2 linked regions of the Variovorax paradoxus genome follow. The protein of the gene in region 2 interacts with the protein of the main gene of each other region in a pairwise test. Links are inferred from orthologs where the notes say so. Each region holds a gene or a part of one and is shown on either strand. Other genes may lie near its edges.

The links. The genes of interacting proteins can lie anywhere in the genome.
Region 1: the proteins of leuS (region 2) and ligA interact in binary tests that used the Escherichia coli proteins (3 or more experiments, as listed by UniProt). The link is inferred for Variovorax paradoxus from one-to-one orthologs.

What each region holds. Positions count from the first base shown.
Region 1 is NZ_JAUSXG010000001.1:2,235,440-2,241,165, reverse strand. Bases 2,668-5,625 are described here. They hold ligA (NAD-dependent DNA ligase LigA), read right to left. Parts: upstream 5,213-5,625; coding sequence 3,122-5,212; downstream 2,668-3,121. Other genes in these bases: QFZ42_RS10470 (cell division protein ZipA C-terminal FtsZ-binding domain-containing protein), read right to left, coding at 5,235-5,625; QFZ42_RS10480 (hypothetical protein), read right to left, coding at 2,668-3,020. Also shown: QFZ42_RS10500 (amino acid ABC transporter permease), read right to left, coding at 1-321; QFZ42_RS10495 (amino acid ABC transporter substrate-binding protein), read right to left, coding at 318-1,352; QFZ42_RS10490 (DoxX family protein), read left to right, coding at 1,526-1,921; def (peptide deformylase), read right to left, coding at 1,963-2,502; more of QFZ42_RS10480, read right to left, coding at 2,568-2,667; more of QFZ42_RS10470, read right to left, coding at 5,626-5,726. UniProt on the Escherichia coli protein: DNA ligase that catalyzes the formation of phosphodiester linkages between 5'-phosphoryl and 3'-hydroxyl groups in double-stranded DNA using NAD as a coenzyme and as the energy source for the reaction.
Region 2 is NZ_JAUSXG010000001.1:4,881,361-4,887,205, reverse strand. The notes cover bases 2,336-5,540. They hold leuS (leucine--tRNA ligase), read left to right. Parts: upstream 2,336-2,709; coding sequence 2,710-5,340; downstream 5,341-5,540. Other genes in these bases: QFZ42_RS23280 (LPS-assembly lipoprotein LptE), read left to right, coding at 5,356-5,540; QFZ42_RS23290 (Bug family tripartite tricarboxylate transporter substrate binding protein), read right to left, coding at 2,336-2,506. Outside these bases: QFZ42_RS23300 (CMD domain-containing protein), read left to right, coding at 1-453; QFZ42_RS23295 (NAD/NADP octopine/nopaline dehydrogenase family protein), read right to left, coding at 457-1,536; more of QFZ42_RS23290, read right to left, coding at 1,529-2,335; more of QFZ42_RS23280, read left to right, coding at 5,541-5,845.

The DNA of each region.
Region 1 (5,726 bases), 2.6 Mb from region 2 along the record:
CGCGAGCCGGCCAATGCCGATCAGGGTGCCGAGCACGACCGAGAAGATGGCGGCGGGCACCGAGGCGCGCACCGTGTTGACCAAGCCCGCGAGGAAGGCGCGCCAGAACGGCTGGCTGGCGTCGAAATCGATCCAGCCTTCGCTGATGGAGAAGCCCGCGGGCTCGGTCAGAAAGTCGAAGCCCGACCGAACGCCGCGTGAGCGCAGGACTTCGAGCGCATGGTTCACCACCCAGGCGGCGCCGGCCAGAACGGCCAGCACCAGCAGCGCCTGGACGACCCAGGCCAGCCAGGCGCCGCGGCGCGAGGCTTCCCGGCTCATCGAACCGGTGGTGCGTAGATCAGGCCGCCCTTGTTCCAGAGGTTGTTCGAGCCGCGCGGCAGCTTGAGCACCGATTTCGGCCCGACGTTGCGCTCGAACATCTCGCCGTAGTTGCCCACGGCCTTGATGGCGCGGAACGACCACTCCTTGTCGAGGCCCAGCAGCTTGCCCAGGTCTTCGCCGGTGCCGACCAGGCGCTGTTGCGCCGGGTCCTTGCTGTTGGCCTTGAGCTCGTCAGCGTTGGCTTGGGTGACACCGAACTCCTCGGCCTCGATGAGCGCATTGGGCACCCACTTGGCAATGGCAAACCATTCGTCGTCGCCGCGGCGCACCAGCGGTGCGAGCGGCTCCTTGGAGATCAACTCGGGCAGGATGACGTAGTCGTCTGGGTTGGGTGCTTCCTTGTTGCGCAGGCCCGCAAGCGCCGAAGCGTCGGTGGTGAAAGCCTGGCACCGGCCCGAGAAGAAGGCCTTGAACGAGGCTTCGAAGCTTTCGAACACCACCGTCTTGACCGGAATGTTCTGCGCACGGAAGTAGTCGGACACGTTCTTTTCGTTGGTGGTGCCCGACTGCGTGCAGATGGTCGCGTTCTTGAGCTGCTTGGCGCTCGTCACCTTGAGCTTCTTCGGCACCAGGAAACCTTGGCCGTCGTAGTAGGTGATGGTGGTGAAGTTGAAGCCCAGCGAGGCGTCGCGCGTCAGCGTCCAGGTGGTGTTGCGCGCGAGGATGTCGATTTCGCCGGCCTGCAGGGCCGAGAAACGCTGCTGCGAATTGAGCGGCACGAAGTCGACTTTTTTCGCGTCGCCCAGCACGGCGGCCGCAATGGCGCGGCAGGTGTCGACGTCCAGGCCCGACCAGTTGCCCTGCGTATCGGGTGCGGAAAAGCCGGCCACGCCGTTCGTCACGCCGCATTTCACGGTGCCGCGCTGCTTGACGGCATCCAGCGTTTTGCCGGCGATGGCCGGAGCGGCGGCCGCAAAAGCGACAACGGATGCGGCAACGGCCAGCGCGGGGCGGAATCGGTTCTTCATTGGTGTGTTCTCCTCAACAACAAGCAAAAGGCAGTGTACGGGGCGGCGCGCCACTCTGCCAAAGAACGGACGGTGGAATGCATATGCCTGATCGGCCCAGGTCCGGGCTTTTCTTGTCCACGGCACATTCACTAACATATGGCCCTTCAATCACTTTCACCAGGAATCTGTTCATGACCAAATCCGATGACACCGGCAAGCTCGTTCTGCGCGTTGCGCTCGGCATCCTCATCCTTTTGCACGGCATCGCGAAGGTCGGCAAGGGGGTCGATGGCATCGGCGGCATGTTGGCATCCCATGGCTTGCCGGCCGCCATGGCATACCTGGTCTACGTCGGCGAGATCCTCGCTCCCGTGCTGCTGATCGTCGGGCTGCTCACGCGTCCGGCCGCGCTGATCGTTGCGCTCAACATGGTGGTGGCGATCTGGCTCGTGCACCAGAAAGATCTGGGCGGGCTCAATGGCCAAGGCGGCTGGGCGCTGGAACTGCAGGGCATGTTCCTGTTCTCGGCGATTGCAATCGCGCTCTTCGGCGGCGGCCGCTTCGGCCTCGGCGGCAAATACAACTGAAGAAAGCATGCGGCCGGTGACGAACCGGCCGTTCTTACTTTTCAGTCGTCGTCGTTGGCATCGAGCCCTGGAAACAGGACGTCGGTGTAGCCGAAGCGTGAGAAATCGCGCACCCGCATCGGGTAAAGCTTGCCCAGCAGGTGATCGACTTCGTGCTGCACCACGCGCGCATGAAAGCCGCTCGCCGTGCGGTCGATCGGGTCGCCGTACGGGTCGAAGCCGGTATAGCGGATGCTAGAGAAGCGCGGCACCACGCCGCGCAGTCCCGGCACCGACAGGCACCCTTCCCAACCCTCTTCTTCCTCGTCGCCGATCGGGGTGATGACGGGATTCAGCAGCACGGTGCGCGGCACGGGCGGCGCGTCGGGGTAGCGGGGGTTGACGGCATCGGTGCCGAAGATGACGAGCTGCTGGTCGACGCCGATCTGCGGCGCGGCCAGACCGGCCCCGTTGACCGCAAGCATCGTCTCGAACATGTCGCGCACCAGCAGGTGCAGTTCGTCGGTGTCAAAGGCGGCCACCGGCTGCGCGATGCGCAGCAACCGGGGGTCGCCCATTTTCAGGATTTCGCGAATGGCCATGGCGGGATTATCGCGACAGCCGAGTGGTGCTGTTCGCCTCCGGCCCACACCGCGATCACCAGCGATCAGGGAGGCGTTTGCGAGGGTGACTTGGAGTCGGGCGACGTGTAGAGCCGTTGGCGAGCGGTCGGTGGCGGCGTGCGGTACTGCGGCAAGGGCGACACGCCCGTGTTCCCGGTCGGCGGCACGATCGCGCCGCCACCTGATGGCCGCCCACCGCCCCAGCCCGGACGCACGGGCGCCACCGGGTAACCGGGGCGCACCGCCGGATAACCCGGCCGCCCGTAGTAGGGCCGGTCACCGTAATAAGGCCGACCACCGTAGTAGGGACGGCGCCCTTCGTAGTAGCCGCCGCCCTCGATGTAGACGGGCGCTGGCTGAACGACCACCGGGTTGTCGTAATACGGCTGAGAGTAGCCCCCGCTGTAGTAGGGGTCGCCAGGAACAGCCACGCAGCCGCCGAGCAGCGCGAAGCCGCCGATGGCGACGCAGGTACCGAGAACACGAATTTTCTGCATAAGGGACTCCTTGTCAGCCTTCTGTCTTCAACGTCAGCTTGTAGTCCCTGTTGACTGCGCTGGTGTGAAGTGGCGTAACTGGCGGTAAGAACGCTGCGTTTTCACTCTTCAGCCGGCACTCCGCTGGCGAGTATCTCCAGCATACCCGCCTCGTCGATCACGCTCACGCCGATCTCGCGCGCCTTCTCGAGCTTGCTGCCGGCTTCCTCGCCCGCAACCAGGTAGCTCGTCTTCTTGCTGACCGAGCCGGCCACCTTGGCGCCAGCTGCTTCCAGTTTGTCCTTTGCTTCGTCCCTGCTCAGCGTAGGAAGGGTGCCGGTGATCACGAAGGTCAGCCCCGCCAGAGGCTTGGGCGCCCGAGCGGCGGGCTCGCCCTCCTCCCAGGTCAGCCCGCAGGCTCGCAACTGCTCGACCACTTCGCGGTTGTGCGGCTGGTCGAAGAAGGTGCGCAGGCTTTGCGCGACCACGGGGCCGACGTCGTTGACCTCGAGCAGTTGCTCTTCGGTCGCATCCATGATCGCGTCGAGCTTGCCGAAGTGCTTGGCCAGGTCTTTTGCGGTGCTTTCGCCCACATGCCGGATGCCAAGCCCGAACAGGAAGCGCGGCAGCGTGGTTTTCTTCGACGCTTCGAGCGCATCGACGAGGTTCTTGGCCGACTTCTCGGCCATGCGGTCCAGGCCCGCCAAGGTGGTGAAGCCGAGCTTGTAGAGGTCGGGCAAGGTGCGGATCAGATTCGCATCGACCAATTGCTCGACCAGCTTGTCGCCCAGGCCGTCGACTTCGACCGCGCGCCGCGCTGCAAAGTGCAGGATGGCTTCCTTGCGCTGCGCCGCGCAGAACAGCCCGCCGGTGCAGCGGTAGTCCACCTCGTCTTCTTCGCGCAGCGCTTCCGATCCGCAGACGGGACACTGGCGTGGCATGGTGAACAGCGGCCCGCGCTCGGTGTCGGGCTTGGCCAGGCTCTCGGGCACCACGCCGACCACTTCGGGAATCACGTCGCCGGCGCGGCGCACGATGACCTTGTCGCCCACGCGCACATCCTTGCGGCGGGCTTCGTCTTCGTTGTGCAGCGTGGCGTTGGTCACGGTGACGCCGCCGACAAACACCGGCGCAAGCTTGGCCACCGGCGTGAGCTTGCCGGTGCGGCCCACCTGCACCTCGATGCCGAGCACCTCGGTGAATTGCTCCTGCGCAGGGTACTTGTGCGCCACCGCCCAGCGCGGCTCGCGCGAAACGAAACCGAGCTGCCGCTGCAACTCGATGCTGTCGACCTTGTAGACCACGCCGTCGATGTCGTAGGGCAAGGCGTCGCGCTGGCGACCGATGTTCTCGTGGAAAGCGATCAACTCGATCGCGCCCTTTGCGCGCGCAGTTTGCGTGGCAACCGGAAATCCCCACGCGTGGAACTGCTGCAGCCAATCGAACTGGGTCGGAAAGTCGGGTCCGCCTTCGCTCGCCGGCGTGACCTCGCCGAGGCCGTAGGCAAAAAAGCTCAGCGGGCGCGCCGCGGCAATCGCCGGGTCGAGTTGGCGCACCGCGCCGGCCGCTGCATTGCGCGGGTTGACGAACACCTTCTCGTTCTTCTGGCCGGCCGCGATCTTCTCGCGCTGGCGCTCGTTGAGTGCGTCGAAGTCTGCCCGCTTCATGTAGACCTCGCCGCGCACTTCGACCACGGGCGGCGCCTTGCCTTTGAGCCGCAGCGGAATATCGCGCACCGTGCGGATGTTCTGCGTGACCTCTTCCCCCACCTCACCGTCGCCGCGCGTGGCGGCCTGCACCAGCACGCCGTTCTCGTAGCGCAGATTCATGGCCAAGCCGTCGAACTTGAGCTCGCAGACGTACTCGACTTGCGGCCCGTCTTCGGCCAGGCCGAGCTCCTTGCGCACGCGCGCGTCGAAGGCGCTGGCGCCGCCGGGCGTGATGTCGGTCTCGGTGCGGATCGACAGCATCGGCACCTTGTGGCGCACCTTGACGAAGCCGTCGAGCACTTTGCCGCCCACGCGCTGCGTGGGTGAATCGGGCGTGCGGAGATCGGGGAACTCGGCCTCTATGGCCTGCAGCCGCTGAAACAGCTTGTCGTACTCGGCGTCAGGCAGCTCCGGCGCGTCGAGCACGTAATAGAGATGGGAGTGCTTGTGGAGCAGTTCGCTCAGTGCGGCGGCTTCGCGTGCCGCTTCGTCGCGCGTTGTCATGGTGTCTCCCGAAGAAATCGGACTAGCTGAAGAGGCGACGCGCCAGCGGCGAACCGGCGGCCAGGTCGCGCGATTCGAGCGTGTCGTAGAGCTGCTCGAGGTCGGCGCCGATCACATCCATGGTTTCTTCGCGCAGCAGCTGTCCGTCGCTGTCGGTCACCACGCCGTCCATCTCGCGCGCCAGCGTGGCGGCGGCTTCGCGCATGCGGCTGAACGGCTGCTCGGCGCGATCGACCTGCGGCACGTCCAGGCTCAGGCTGAGTTCACGGATGGCCGATTGCGCGGGATCGTCGGCCAGCGCCGCCTGGGTGTCGAACGAGAGCCCGAGGATCGGCGGCAGTCCCGCTTCGCTGGTCGGCAGCACCATGCGGCCCGGAATGATGCCGGCCACGAAGCCCAGCCGGGCCGCGTTCTGCTGCACGTAGCCGGGGCTCCAGGCCGCGTGCAGCGCGCGCAGCACAAAGCCCAGCTGGGCATCGTGCGCGCTGGCGAACTGGTCGAGTTCGCGGGCGCG
Region 2 (5,845 bases):
CCGTATTTCCTGGTGCTGGCGCACCAGCCCGAGATGCTGCTGCAGCGCTCCATCGCCTTCAACGCGATCATGTTCGCGCCGGGCGGCATGCCGCGCGCGGAGCGCGAGCTGGGCGCCACGGTGGAATCGCGCGTCAACGGCTGCGTGTACTGCGCCTCGGTGCACGCGCAGCGCTTCGAGCAGCTTGCCAAGCGCAACGACGTGATCTCGCAGGTGTTCGACGAGCCGGCTTCGGCCGGCACCACGCCGCGCGAGAAGGCGATTGTCGAGTTCTCGATCCGGCTCGGTGCCGAGCCCGGCAAGGTGTCGGCCGAGGACGTGCGAACGCTGAAAGAGGTGGGACTGGCCGAGCTCGAGGTTCTCGACCTGATTCATTCGGTGGCGCTTTTTGCCTGGGCCAACCGGCTGATGCTCAACCTGGGCGAGCCGGTGTTTCCCCAAGCCGTGTCATAAGCTTCACAGGCGGCCGAGCAGCCCGGCCACGGTTTCACGCGCCAGGCCGAGCGGTTCGAGCAGATCGTTTTCCCGCCGGTAATCGGCGCCGTTGACCAGCGACGCGGCATCCACGATGGTGCGCGTCGCGGGCGTGGGCACGCCGGCAATCCGGCCGAGTGCCTCCACGAAAGCCAGGCCGTAGGGCATGTCTTCGGTCAGGTAGCGGGTGTCGGTGCGCACCGGCCCCGGCGGGCCGCCGCGCTTGGCATGCAGCTCGGCCGCGATGTCTTCGAGCCGCGTCGATTCGGTGCCGAAGGAGCGCGCGAAGTGTTCCTCGATGGGACCGAGTTCGATGCCGAAGGCCTTGGCGACGGCGCGCCGCTCCAGGTCCAGCGCCTCGATGGCGCGGGCCACGCCGGGCGTCATACAGTGGTACTGCGGCCAGTTCTCGGCGCGCTCGATGCGGGTCCAGTTGAAGACGGCGAGCGGGCCGTGGGACTGCGGATTGACATTCGCGAGCGCGCTGGCGAGCGTGTTTTGCTGCGGGAAGAAGCCGTCGCCGAACAGGGCCGCGCACAGGTCGATGGCCTGCGAGAGGCTGGAGCTCGGCAGGGCGGACACGCCGACGGCCTTGCGCCGCGTCATGACCTTGACCTGCGTGGCGGATTCCCGCCGGGCGGTCAGCACCGTGGTGCCGAAGCTCGCGACCGTCACCTGTTTGCTCGCGCGCCTTGCGCTTTCATAGAGATAAAGCGACGACAGCGAGGCCATCGAGCTGACGATCACCGTCTGCCCGTCGCGCAGAAAGGGCAGCAGCGCGTCCATCACGTGCTTGTGGCCGTTGACCGGCAGCGCCAGCAGCAGCACGTCCGACACATGGCACAGCTGCGCCGCGTCGTTGGCGACTTCGACCGTCACCGTGCAGGGCTGCACGCCACCGGCTTCGAGCGGCTGCGTGCGCAGGGCCTCGGCGCCCTGGCCGCCCGGCGACCAGAGCGTGACGCCGTGGCCCGCCTGCCGCAGCCATGCCGCGCTGGCGAGTGCAATCGCGCCGGTGCCCGCAATGCCGACGCGATAGCGTCCTCCCGTGGCTTCAGTCAACCTTGATCCCGCCCTGCTTGATCACCGTCGCCCAGCGCTGGCTGTCCTCCGAAATGACCTTGCCCAGCGCCGCGCCGGCGCCGCAAGTGTTCACCGCGCCGAGCTGTGCGAAACGCTGTTTCGTTTCCGGCAGGTTGCACACCTCGACCAGTGCCGCGGAAAGCTTCTCGACGCTGGCCGCCGGCATGCGCGCAGGGGCCATCACGCCGACCCAGACCGGCACGTCCATGCCGGCGAGGCCCGTTGCTTCGGCCACCGTCGGCGGCGTGCCGAGGCTGGGGAGGGCCGCGCGGGAAAACGTGCCGAGCACGCGGGCTTTACCGCTTGCGACCATCGGCTCGATGGAGGCCGCGCTGGTCACGATCAACGCCACCTGTCCGCCGAGCAGGTCGGTCAGCGCCGGCGCCGCGCCGCGGTACGGCACATGCAGCAGGTTCACGCCGCCCGCCTGCGCCAGCAGCGCGCCCGTGAGGTGCGACACCGTGCCGTTGCCGGTCGAGGCGTAGGTCACCTGGCCGGGCTTGGCCTTGGCGTCGCGCAGCACGTCGGCCAGCGTCTTGTAGGGGCTTTCGGTGCGCACGGCCACGGTCATCGGCGTGTCGCCGACCAGCGCCACGGGCGCGAGGTCGTGTACCGGGTCGTAGGGCAGCTTGGCCTGCAGATGGGGCGCGATGGTGATGGCGCCGCCGGTGGCCAGCAGCACGGTGGCGCCGTCGGTCGCCTTGGCCACCGCGTCGGCCGCCAGGATGCCGCCCGCGCCCGCCTTGTTGTCGACGACCACGCTGCCGCCGAGCTTCTCGGTGAGCTTGGCGCCCAGGTAGCGGGCAATCACGTCCTGCGCGCCGCCGGGAGCGAAGGGCACGACGATGCGCAGCGGCTTGTCGTTGGCCGGCTGCGCATGAAGCGGCAGAACGGCGAGGCCGGCGGCGGCCGCGAGGCCCAAGGCGAGGTGTTTCAGCAGCAGTTTCATGGTGTTTTTCCGTCCGCATCATGCGATGGCAGTCGTGCATTTTTCGCGAAACACCGAGGAACCGGCTTTGCCGGGCCGCTGGTGTTGCCCCCGGTAGGGGGTGGGAGAAGCGACACGAAGTGCGCGAAGCCTGGGGGCGAGTCTAGTCCGGCGCGATAATCCGCCTTCCCCGGCCGCTCCGAGCCGGGCTCTGCCGAACCGTCATGAACCCCAGCTACAAACCCAGCGACGTCGAGTCCGCTGCCCAGGCGCAATGGAGCGCCGCCGATGCCTACCGCGTCACCGAGGACGCGGGCCGTAAAAAGTACTACGCCTGCTCGATGCTGCCGTACCCGAGCGGCAAGCTGCACATGGGCCATGTGCGCAACTACACGATCAACGACATGCTCACGCGCTACCTGCGCATGAGCGGCTACAACGTGCTGATGCCCATGGGCTGGGATGCGTTCGGCCTGCCGGCCGAGAACGCGGCGCTCAAGAACGGCGTGCCGCCGGCCAAGTGGACCTACGAGAACATCGACTACATGCGCGGCCAGCTCCAGGCCATGGGCTTGGCGATCGACTGGAGCCGCGAGATCGCCACCTGCGATCCGAGCTACTACAAGTGGAACCAGTGGCTGTTCCTGAAGATGCTCGAAAAGGGCATTGCCTACCGCAAGACCCAGGTCGTCAACTGGGACCCGGTCGACCAGACCGTGCTGGCCAATGAGCAGGTGATCGACGGCAAGGGCTGGCGCACCGGCGCCACGGTCGAGCGCCGTGAAATTCCGGGCTACTACCTGAAGATCAGCGACTACGCCGAAGAGCTGCTCGAGCACACCCAGCACAAGCTGCCGGGCTGGCCCGAGCGCGTCAAGCTGATGCAGGAGAACTGGATCGGCAAGAGCGAGGGCGTGCGCTTCGCCTTCACGCACGACATCCAGGACGCGAGCGGCCAACTGATCCAGGACGGCCGCATGTACGTGTTCACCACGCGCGCCGACACCATCATGGGCGTGACCTTCTGCGCCGTGGCGCCCGAGCATCCGCTCGCCGCGCATGCCGCCACGCTCGACCCCAAGGTCGCGGCCTTCATCGAGGAATGCAAGGCCGGCGGCACCACCGAGGCCGAGCTCGCCACGCAGGAGAAGAAGGGCGTGCCCACGGGCCTCACGGTCAAGCACCCGATCACCGACGAACAGGTGCCGGTGTGGGTCGGCAACTACGTGCTCATCAACTACGGCGACGGCGCCGTGATGGGCGTGCCCGCGCACGACGAGCGCGACTTCGCCTTCGCCAACAAGTACGGCATCGAGATCATCCAGGTGGTGCTGGTCGACGACGAGCCGCACTTCGACTATCACAAGTGGCAGGACTGGTACGCCGACAAGCAACGCGGCGTGACCATCAACTCCGACAACTTCAGCGGCATGACCCACAAGGAGGCCGTGGCCGCCGTGGCACACGCGCTGGCCCAGAAGGGCCTGGGCGAGATGCAGACCACCTGGCGCCTGCGCGACTGGGGCGTGAGCCGCCAGCGCTACTGGGGCACGCCGATCCCGATCATCCATTGCGACGAGCACGGCGCGGTGCCGGTCCCCGAGCAGGACCTGCCGGTGGTGCTGCCGACCGACTGCGTGCCCGACGGCTCGGGCAACCCGCTGGCCAAGCACGAAGGCTTCCACGCCGGCGTGGTCTGCCCCGTCTGCGGCAAGCCCGCGCGGCGCGAGACCGACACGATGGACACCTTCGTCGACAGCTCGTGGTACTTCATGCGCTACTGCGACCCGAAGAACGACCAGGCCATGGTCGCCGAGGGCGCGGACTACTGGATGCCGATGGACCAGTACATCGGCGGCATCGAGCATGCGATTCTTCACCTGCTGTACGCGCGCTTCTGGACCAAGGTGATGCGCGACCTCGGCCTGGTGAAAGTCGACGAGCCCTTCAGCAAGCTGCTCACGCAGGGCATGGTGCTGAACCACATCTACTACCACCGCGACGAGCGGGGTGGCAAGAACTACCACCCGCCGCTGGAAGTGACGCCCGTGCTCGACGCGCAGGGCCGCATCGTCGGCGGCACCACCGCGGACGGCAGCAAGGTCGAATACGGCGGTGTCGGCAAGATGGGCAAGAGCGAACGCAACGGCGTCGACCCGCAAGACCTGATCGAGAAGTACGGCGCCGACACCGCGCGCCTGTACACCATGTTCACCGCGCCGCCCGAAGCCACGCTCGAGTGGAACGACGCGGCCGTCGAAGGCAGCTACCGGTTCCTGCGCCGGGTCTGGAACTTCGGCGTGGCGCAGGCCGACGTGCAGCCCGTGGCGGCCGGCGGCCAGTCCTTCGGCAAGAACGCCCAGGCGCTGCGCCGTGAGGTGCACACCGTGCTGCGCCAGGTCGACTACGACTACCAGCGCATGCAATACAACACCGTGGTGTCGGGCGCGATGAAGCTGCTCAACGCGCTGGAGGGCTTCAAGCCCGACGGCAGCGCCGGCGACACCGCCGCGCTGCGCGAAGGCTTCGGCATTTTGCTGCGCTGCCTGTACCCCGCCACGCCGCACATCGCCTTCCAGCTCTGGCAACAGCTCGGCTACGACAAGGAACTCGGCGGCCTGCTCGATGCGCCTTGGCCGGTGGTCGACGTGGCCGCGCTCGAGCAGGACGAGATCGAGCTCATGCTCCAGGTCAACGGCAAGCTGCGCGGCGCGCTGCGCATCCCGGCCGGTGCTTCCAAGGCCGAGATCGAGCAACTCGCGCTCTCGTGCGACGACTTCGTCAAGTTCGCCGAAGGCGCGCCGGCCAAGCGCGTCATCGTGGTTCCCGGCCGGCTGGTCAACGTGGTCATTTGAACGAACGACAGAAGCATGAAGAACAACCATCGCATTGCCTCGCTGCCGCGCCGCGGCCTTCTTCTGGGTCTCGCCGCCGCGGGCGCGGGCCTGGGCCTGTCCGGCTGCGGGTTCGAGCTGCGCAAGGCACCCGTGTTCGCGTTCAAGACACTGTCGGTGTCGGGCAATTCGGAGCTGATCAACCGCCTGCGCCGCGAAATGCGCGCTGCGGGCACCGTGACGCTGGTGCCGGCCACCGAGGCCCAGACCGCCGACGCGATCCTCGAGATCCTTGGCGAAAACCGCGACCGCATCGTGATCTCGACCAATTCGGCCGGGCTGCTGCGCGAACTGCAACTGCAGCTGCGCGTGCGCTTCACGCTGCGCACGCCGGGCGGCAAGGCGCTGCTGCCGCCGACCGAGGTATCGCAGACGCGCGACCTGAGCTTCAACGAGACCAACGCGCTCGCGAAAGACGGCGAGGCCGAGCTGCTGTACCGCGACATGCAAGCCGACATCGCACAGC